One region of the Maribacter aquivivus genome, then DNA from elsewhere that is predicted to be linked to it. Evidence: riboswitches for the same ligand, from Rfam matches in the RefSeq annotation. Region 1 holds a riboswitch; the other holds the start of a gene.
The links. A riboswitch is a leader RNA that binds a small molecule or an ion and turns the genes downstream of it on or off. The one in region 1 is predicted to bind S-adenosylmethionine.

Region 1 (5,163 bases):
TTTGAGGATACCGGTGTTGCTTATATGATTAAAGATCCAGAAGTATATCGCGATAAAAAGGTCGTAATTTCTGGTGGTGGAGATTCTGCTTTAGACTGGGCTATATTTTTAACAGATGTGGCTTCAGAGGTGACTTTGGTACATAGAAGAGATGAATTTAGGGGCGCTTTGGATTCTGTTGAAAAAGCAGCTGAATTGGCTAAGCTTGGTAAAATAAAATTGATTACTAAAGCTGAGGTTAAAGAATTACATGGTAAAAATCAACTTGAGGCTGTAGTTATAAAACATACAGATAAAGAGAAAGAAGATACCTATTTAGAAGTTGATAATTTTATTCCGCTTTTTGGTTTATCACCTAAATTAGGTCCTATAGGTGATTGGGGCTTAGATATTCATAAGAATGCGATTAAGGTAAACAACGCAAAAGATTATCAAACAAACATACCGGGAGTATATGCAATTGGCGATGTAAATACATACGAAGGTAAACTGAAATTGATATTGTCAGGTTTCCATGAAGCTGCAGTAATGTGTCAGTATGCATACCAACAAATCAATCCGGGTAAACGATATGTAATGAAGTATACTACCGTTGGCGGAGTCGAAGGATTTGATGGTTCTAAGAAAGAAGCTAAGAAAGAAGTAGTACAAAGTATAGCCTAAAATACTTAAGTAATATGGCAGAAACCTCTGATTCTTTAATGATTCAGAGGTTTTTTTATGACAATTCCCCAGAATTTCGTTAACTAAATAACCTATTGAAGTTTTGGATAAGAGCATACTGTGCCGTTACTTTGCAATTAGTTCATAAATATATTGAAACGTTATCAAGAAAGGTGGAGGGACTAGACCCATTGAAACCTTGGCAACCCTTTCCAATATGGAAAAGAAGGTGCTACATTCTATCTTTATTCTGCTTACTTCTGCAGAATGTGTTATTTAAAATAGCATTACAAAAGACAGATAACTTAAGAAAAGGCATCTAGCCTAACTTTCCTTACTTGATTTCGAATTAGTTTTTTATTGGATGTAGAATCTTTTTACAACGTAAAATGAAGGATATAAAAGAAATTTTAAAAGAGCGAATTCTCATATTAGATGGTGCCATGGGTACGATGCTACAACGCTATAAATTTACTGAGGAAGATTTTAGGGGAGAACGTTTTAAAGAATGGGAACACCCTTTACAAGGCAATAATGATTTATTATCGCTAACCCAACCTGAGGCAATTGCTGAGGTTCATCGTAAATACTTTGCTGCAGGGGCAGATATTGTGGAGACCAATACATTTTCGGGTACAACAATTGCCATGGCAGATTATTACATGGAAGATTTGGTGTATGAGCTTAACTATGAATCTGCACGTATTGCGAAAAAAGTAGCTGATGAATTCACTGCGAAAGAACCTAATAAACCACGATTTGTAGCTGGTAGTATAGGACCCACAAATAAGACGGCAAGCATGTCTCCAGATGTAAATGACCCAGGATATAGAGCCGTGTCTTTTGATGAATTAAGAATAGCCTATAAACAACAAGTTGAAGCTTTGTTAGATGGTGGTTCAGATTTATTATTGGTAGAAACCATATTTGATACCTTAAATGCAAAAGCAGCTTTATTTGCTATAGAAGAAGTAAAAGAGGAAAGAAATATTGATGTGCCAATTATGGTGAGCGGTACAATTACCGATGCTTCGGGTAGAACATTGTCCGGACAAACAGCGGAAGCTTTTTTAATATCCATTTCACATATTCCAATTTTATCGGTAGGGTTTAATTGCGCTTTAGGCGCAAGTCAGCTGGTACCTCATTTAGAAGTATTATCTAAAAAAAGTGAGCATGCAGTTTCTGCACACCCTAATGCAGGTTTACCAAATGCGTTTGGGGAATATGATGAGACTCCAGAGCAAATGGCAGCACAAATAAAAGAATACGCAGAAAAAGGATTAGTAAATATTGTAGGAGGTTGTTGTGGAACAACACCAGAGCATATTACGGCGATAGCAAATATGGTGGCTAAATATGAACCTAGAAAGTTGACAGTTGTTAGTAAATAAATCGTTTTTCGTTTCTCGTTAATGGTTTATCGTAGTTATAAAAATTAAATGGATTATAAAGATTTAGACATTTGGGTGCAGGCTAGAGTACTTGTTAAAACAGTTTATGTTTTGACAAAGTCCTTTCCAAAAGACGAACAATTTTCTTTAACCTCGCAGGTTAGACGATGTGTTATTTCTGTACCATCAAATATTGCAGAAGGTTGTGGAAGGCAATCCAATAAGGAGACTATTCATTTTTTACATATAGCGAGAGGTTCTTTATATGAGCTGGAAACGCAGTTGATTTTAGCCGGAGATTTAAATTACATTTCAGATATAGATAACGTTTTGAAAGAAATAGAAAGAGTTAAAAAGTTGTTGAACGGATTCATAAACTATCACAAGAAATTATGAGTACAAAAAACGAACAACGAGCAACGAGCAACGAGCAACGCTTTTTAAAACTAAGCGGATTAGAACCCTTGATTGTTACCCCCGAGACTAACTTTATCAATGTTGGTGAACGAACAAATGTTGCAGGTTCTAAAAAGTTTCTTCGTCTTGTAAAGGAGGAGAAATTTGAAGAGGCACTGGCGGTTGCAAGGGAGCAGGTAGAAAATGGAGCGCAGGTTATCGACATTAATATGGATGATGGTCTGATTGATGGAAAAGAGGCCATGGTCAAATTTTTGAATTTGGTCATTGCCGAGCCAGATATTTCTCGTGTTCCTATTATGATAGATAGTTCTAAATGGGAAATCATTGAGGCTGGTTTACAAGTAGTGCAGGGTAAGTGTGTAGTAAACTCTATTAGTTTAAAGGAAGGTGAAGTGCAATTTTTGCATCATGCAAAATTGATTAAAAGATATGGTGCTGCGGTAATCGTGATGGCATTTGATGAGGTTGGACAAGCAGATAATTATAACCGACGTATTGAAATAGCAAAGCGTTCTTATGATGTTTTGGTAAATAAAGTCAATTTTGCACCAGAAGATATCATTTTTGATTTAAATATTTTCCCTGTTGCTACAGGTATGGACGAGCATAAATTGAATGCTCTCGATTTTATCAGAGCTACAAAATGGGTTCGTGAAAACTTACCACATGCAAGTGTTAGTGGAGGTGTCAGTAATGTTTCGTTTTCGTTTAGGGGAAACAATCCTGTGCGTGAGGCAATGCATTCTGTTTTCTTGTACCATGCTATTAAAGCAGGTATGAATATGGGTATCGTTAACCCAAGTATGCTAGAGGTTTACGATGATATTCCTAAAGATTTATTAGAACGTGTAGAAGATGTTATTCTTAATAGAAGAGATGATGCAACAGAGCGTTTACTAGATTTTGCAGAGTCTGTAGTTGGTAAAACAAAAGAAAGTAAGATAGATTTATCTTGGAGAGAAGAGCCATTACAAGATAGAATTACACGTGCCTTGGTAAAAGGTATTGATCAATACATAGTAGAAGATGTAGAAGAAGCCAGATTAGCTGCCGATAAGCCAATTCAGGTTATTGAAGGAAATCTAATGACCGGTATGAATGTGGTTGGTGATTTATTTGGAAGCGGAAAGATGTTCTTGCCACAAGTAGTGAAATCTGCCCGAGTAATGAAGAAGGCGGTAGCTTATCTATTACCATACATAGAAGAAGAAAAGTTATTGAATCCGCAAGAAGGAGATTCTGATAATGCAGGTAAAATATTGATGGCAACCGTTAAAGGTGATGTGCATGATATTGGTAAGAATATTGTTGGTGTTGTTTTGGCATGTAACAATTATGAGATTGTTGACTTAGGAGTCATGGTGCCACCAGAAAAAATAATTGCAGCCGCCATTGAGCACAATGTAGATATTATAGGACTTAGCGGATTGATTACGCCGTCATTAGATGAAATGGTGCATTTAGCGAAGGAAATGGAACGTAAAGACTTCAAGATTCCGTTGTTAATTGGTGGTGCAACCACAAGTAAAGCACATACGGCAGTAAAAATTGATACGCAATACAATGAAGCTGTAGTGCATGTAAATGATGCGTCTAGGGCGGTAACCGTTGTGGGAGATTTGCTTCAAAAAGATACTTCAAAAGGCTATAAAAAGAGCATTAAGGATGATTATGATGTTTTTAGGGAAAAGTTCTTAAATCGTTCTTCAAGTAAAACCTACAAGCCTATTTCTGCTGCACGTAGAAATAAATTTAAGATCGATTGGAAAACCTCTGAGATAGTTAAACCAAACAAATTAGGTATTCAGGTTATTGAAGATTTAGATTTAAATATACTAGTACCATTTATTGATTGGACTCCGTTTTTTAGAAGTTGGGAATTACATGGTAAATACCCTGCTATACTTACCGATGAGGTAGTTGGAGAACAAGCGACCGAATTATTTGCAGATGCTAAAGCAATGCTGAACAAAATTATTTCTGAAAAGAAATTGAAGGCAAAAGGTATTTTTGGATTGTTCCCGGCAAACTCAATTAATGAGGATGATATTGATATCACTTTAAGTGAAGTTGAAGGGCGAGATGAAGAGCATTTTACATTTAGAACACTTCGCCAACAATTACAGAAAAGAGAGGGTGTTGCAGATTATGCATTGGCAGATTTTATAGCACCTAAAGAATCTGGTAGGCAAGATTATATGGGTTGTTTTTGCGTGTCTACAGGGTTTGGTACGGCAGAATTAGCGGCTAAATATGAAAAGGATTTAGATGATTATAATTCTATAATGGTAAAAGCCTTAGCAGATCGTTTGGCAGAGGCTTTTGCGGAATATTTGCATAAAGAAGTGCGTATGAAACATTGGGGTTATGCTGCAAATGAAGATTTGAGCAATGAAGATTTAATTAAAGAATCATACAAAGGTATTCGTCCTGCACCAGGTTATCCTGCTTGTCCTGATCACTTAGAGAAATTGACCATTTGGGATATTTTAAAAGTTAATGAAACTATAGGGGTAGAATTAACGGATAGTTTGGCAATGTGGCCAGCAGCATCGGTTAGTGGGTATTATTTTGGAAATCCAGAAGCACGTTATTTTGGATTAGGAAAAATAAAAGATGATCAGGTTAAAGATTTTGCAGAACGTAAAGATATATCTCTGGAGAAGGCAGAAAGATGGCTAGCGCC
Region 2 (5,163 bases), on a different contig from region 1:
ATCTTGTTCCTTAACCAATCCTTTTTCAAATTTTAAAGCAACTTTCTTATTACGTAATGTATCGATCATTAGATTTCGTGAAATACTATATAGAAAACTGGCTACTTTTTTATAAACCACCGTACTACATAAAGACCACAATTTAACGAAAGAATCATGTACAATATCTTCTGCCCGCTGCATATCACCAAACTTATAGTAAAGATAATTTCGCAAACCTTCTGCATGGGTTCGATAAATGTTATTATAAACGCTCTCTTCGCAAACCGATGGTTCTTGACCCATTCTTTAATATTAAATTCTAAAAGACCTACTGTAAAGGTATTACCCCCAAAAGTAGCTATTACCCCTTTATCTGCAAGATACTCTAAAATAAAAAACCTATAGTTTCCTATAGGTTTTATGATATTTAATATGCTAAATTAATTTATTTGCTACAGTTTTGATTGTAAAAAAGAACAATCGCAGCTAATTCTGCACCTTTACCATATTCATCATCCTTAAAGTCACCGTCATTCATTTTTTGAATTAGTTCTTTGCAATCACCTAATTGCTTTTTTACTTTTTTCTTGTATCCAATCCAATCCACATCGCCAACAATTAGTCGGTATACTTGTTCAATAGTGTTAGACCCTGGTTTTTTAATATAATACTTAATAATCGTACCTCTACTACTAGGTCCTCTAACAACTCTTCTTGAAACTTGCGAACTTTGACTTGCTGTTAAATTACCACTTTGAGCATTTGAAATATCATTTTCAACCTTCATACTACCGTAGTTGGTTTGAATATTACGTGCAACTAGCATTGTTTCTCCAGAAATAATCACCTGAAATTCTTCTAATTTCTTAGATTTTGGAGAGGTTCTAAAATATTCAATATCTCCAGTTTTTATATGTTCAATATCATCATGTTCAATTTTATTAGGTTCCGAAGTTTCAATTTCAGTAAAAAGAATTTTACTTCCTTTATTTTCAATAATTCCTTTTTTAATATCTCCGTTTTTAAAAGTTACTACACCTTTGTTTTGAGCAAATACATTTGAAATAAAAAGAAACAATACGGCAAATGGTAACATCTTGAAATTCATAGGTAATGGTTTTGAAATTTATGAGATGCTAGAACGGACTTTTATCAGAAAAATTACTTTTTAAAAGTCATTGCGTTATACTAAAGGTTACTTCATATATTTTGGCTTGAAACCAATGAACAATAATGTATAAATAAACAAAAGCAGTAAATACCAAGTATTACTTATCAAATCTAAATAATCGATTTTCCCTTTTGAGAAGCTCAAAATCATTAAAACCTGAGCGCCATAGGGTAGTAAACCTTGAAATATACAAGCAAAAATATCTAATATTGAAGCGGTCTTTTTATTATCTAAATGGTACTCGTCATTTATAGTTTTTGCAATAGGACCAGCAATAATAATGGACACCGTATTATTCGCAATCGCCATATTAATGGTACTTACTAAAGTGGCAATACCAAATTGTGCTGACTTCTTATTTTTAATCAGTTTTTTAATATTGACCAATATAAATTCGATGCCTCCATTTCTTTCAACCAATGCAGCTAAGCCACCTGTCAATAATGACAATAGAAATATTTCAGTCATATTGGTAAATCCGGTATACGCGATTTTAGTTGATTCTATCAGGGTAAAGTCTCCGTAGGCAATTCCTAATGCACCTGCTACAATTGTACCTAACAATAAAGTTACAAACACATTAACTCCCACAATCGAAAGAATAATAACTAATACATATGGCATAATTTTTATGATGGAATAATTATAAACTGTGGTTTCAGTTACGACGGACTCCAACCCCAATCCCTGAAATACTAAAATAGTTATGGTGAATAACGCTGCAGGTACCGCTATTTTAATATTCTGCTTAAACTTATCGCTCATTTTACAACCTAACGATTGTGTAGCTGCAATGGTGGTATCTGAGATGACAGATAAATTATCACCAAACATACTACCACCTAACAAGGCACCACATAATATTGCCAAATCTGCACTGCTTTCATCTGCAAAACCAACTACAATGGGTGCCAATGCTACAATTGCACCAACTGATGTTCCAGTAGAAACAGATAAAAATCCAGCAATAATAAAGATGCCTACATAAATATATTGAATGGCTATGACATCTAAACCAAGGTTTACAATAGCATTTACACTGCCTGTTTCATTTGTAATAGCCGCAAAAGCACCAGCTAACAAATAAATAAGACACATGGTCAATATCTTATCATCTCCACAGCCTTTCAGTAGTGTATTAATTTTAGAAGAAATGGTTTGCCTAAATAATATAAATGCGACCACTATACCAACTATTACCGCAATAGGAGCTGGTAAAGCATAGAAATCATTCTGATATATACCTACCCCTAAAAACGTAAATACAAATACGAACAAGGGTATTAAAGCTGAAAATTTGGGAGTTCTGTCTTTTGTGTTTGCCATTTCTTTCTTTGTTCTATAAAGGAAATAGTAGCAAATAAGTAGACACATGAGTTAACATTTGTTCCAACTAATTGGCTTATCTATTTAGCACCTTGCTTGTTATTGCAGGTTGCTATCTCCTTTTTTTGAGATTCTTGATAATTATTTAAGGCGGCAAATGTAGTCTATAAATCTTTCTACTAAATCTTAAAAAAGGTTAATTTATTTTAATAGAATTCCTATAGAAACACTCCTACATAATTACCTTAAATTTAACTTCAATTATTATTTCATTAACAACCTTGCGTATTTTAATGGTCGAAGTTTGGCATCATAACATCAACTAATTCAATTATTTACACCTGAAGAATCATTACTTAAAAGCTATTGCTGTAACATTTTTATTATTGACAGCCTTTTCTTGTACGACAGAAGTTGACGAATTTGGAGAAGATTTTGATCGAGACAAAATGGATATGTTTTTCACTAGAATTGAAGAAAAAAATTTAGGCATGGGCAGTATTTCAATTTTCAAAGATGGAAAAGAAGACTATCAAAATTCTTTTGGATTTATTGATATTGAAAATAATATGGAAGCCAATTCAGCTTCTAAATATAGAATAGCTTCCATTACAAAAACATTTACTGCAACCATTATCATGCAACTTGTTGAAGAAAATAAATTAAGCTTAGAGACTACACTTGACAACTACTTTCCAGAAATACCCAATGCCGAAATTATTACTATTGAGTATTTACTAAGACATAGAAGCGGACTTTTTAATTATACAAGTGGTGAATTCGAGGCAGGAAGAAATTTTGAATCTGCCACACGCTCAGAACTTATAGACTATTTCATAAGTAGCGGAACCATTTTTGAACCTGACGACAGGTACGAGTATTCAAATACCAATTATGTTTTATTATCTTTTATAATAGAAGATTTAGATGCCAAAACATACGACCAATCTTTAAATGATAGAATAGCTGTTCCTTTAGAACTGGTAGATACTTACAATGGTGAGGTTACTAATTCTGAAGACAATGAAGCTTTTTCATATTTTCTTGAAAATGATAATTGGACACCTATTTTAGAAACGCATTATACATTATTACAAGGCACTGGTTCAATTATATCTTCAGCTAAAGGTGTAAATATCTTTTATCAAGCTTTATTCGACGGCAAGCTAATTTCAGAAAACTCATTAAGTCTTATGACAAATATGGTAGATGGTTATGGATTTGGTCTAAATTCTCCTGCTTTCTATAATAAACAAGGATTTGGACATACTGGAAGTATTGATGGTTATAGATCATCTACAGTATACTTCCCTTCTGATGATGTCACAATAACGTATGTATCTAATGGTGTAAATATGGTACCGAATGATATTTTAATTGGTGCGCTGAGTATTTATTCTGGTTTAGATTATGACCTGCCTTAAAATAGATGAGATAACCTAACGTTTTTTGACCCAAGAATCAATACCGAATGCTTCGTTTAATTCTAGTACAAGTTGCTTTCTTTTGGCTTCATTACCACAGTCAACAGGAACCCCAACATAGATCAATCCTTTTGGATATGCCCCTTCATCATAAGTATAGCCCAATGTTTTAAGCTTTTCTATAATTGTATTTTTATTATTAGGGTCTTTAAAAACACCTACCATTGCAATACAATTTAAAGTAGCATTAGAAGTAGCTACAGGTACTGTTTTAGTAACTTCCGGTAGCTGCTCGACTTTCTTAGTTGCAGAAATTTCAGCTTCTTTTTTTTCAATAACTGGAGTCTCTATGTCTGCTATATTTTCTTCGGATGCACCTTTAGATAAACTTTGAACTTCAGTTGTTATCTCTTCTTTTAGATCGACATTTATTTCCTCTTCAAAATCAGAAACGGTAAGTATAGTATCAGAAATTACAACTGCAGTACTTTTATTATGATCGTATGCATCTTTTACCGGGATAGTTATGGGAACAAATGTATCAGAATTAGAGTATACATAGTCGCGACCTTCAGAATGATAAGAATCGGGTAGTGGTGTTTCTTCTGTAGTATCAATATCTGTGGCAGTTACAGAACTATCTTCCTCTTTATTAAACATATACATGTAAATAAATGCAGAGAAAATTGCGATTACGACAATGGCTATTACAAAATCCCATCTGCCTTCTCGGCTACTAAAAATATCTTTATCGGGGGTCATGGTTATGTGTTTGTTATGAAGTACAATTATTTACCTAAAAAAGTAAATATAACCAATCTGATGTTTATGTATATAATTTACCCTTATCTTAAGATGTTTAGGGTGAAAATTCTTTTAAAATGTAGTTCATTTAGAATGTATCATTATGCACTTACTTTCTTTCCGTAGATCTTATAATAAACCAAATCTAGAGCCCTGTGAAGTTCACTTTTTGTAAATGGCTTACTAACAAAATCAACACAGCCAAGTTCTCTAGCAACAACTTCAAATTCTTGTTTGGTAGAACTTGATATAAATGGCAAACGATCAGCGAACATTTCTAGAAAAGAGAGTCCGTTCATACCAGGCATTTCTATATCTGACATCACAACTTGTGGTTTCGCAATTTGTATATGCACCCAAGCATCATAAGAATCTTCAAAAGTAAGTACACTACGTACTAACGGATGAGTTTTGGCAAGTTTCTCTGCTAGCGACAACCAAAGATGGGAGTCATCT

Region 2: another riboswitch for S-adenosylmethionine. It lies ahead of BUC31_RS11895 (Na+/H+ antiporter NhaC family protein); the one in region 1 lies ahead of BUC31_RS18480 (homocysteine S-methyltransferase family protein).

What each region holds. Positions count from the first base shown of each region.
Region 1 is NZ_FQZX01000004.1:78,775-83,937, reverse strand. It holds gene BUC31_RS18485 (NAD(P)/FAD-dependent oxidoreductase) at 1-663, shown strand, start outside; SAM riboswitch class I at 822-934, shown strand; gene BUC31_RS18480 (homocysteine S-methyltransferase family protein) at 1,053-2,057, shown strand; gene BUC31_RS18475 (four helix bundle protein) at 2,106-2,453, shown strand; gene metH (methionine synthase) at 2,450-5,163, shown strand, end outside.
Region 2 is NZ_FQZX01000002.1:346,915-352,077, forward strand. It holds gene BUC31_RS11885 (RNA polymerase sigma factor) at 1-285, opposite strand, end outside; gene BUC31_RS11890 (hypothetical protein) at 428-1,090, opposite strand; gene BUC31_RS11895 (Na+/H+ antiporter NhaC family protein) at 1,178-2,479, opposite strand; SAM-I-IV-variant riboswitch at 2,527-2,625, opposite strand; gene BUC31_RS11900 (serine hydrolase domain-containing protein) at 2,866-3,903, shown strand; gene BUC31_RS11905 (SPOR domain-containing protein) at 3,919-4,665, opposite strand; gene BUC31_RS11910 (response regulator) at 4,809-5,163, opposite strand, start outside.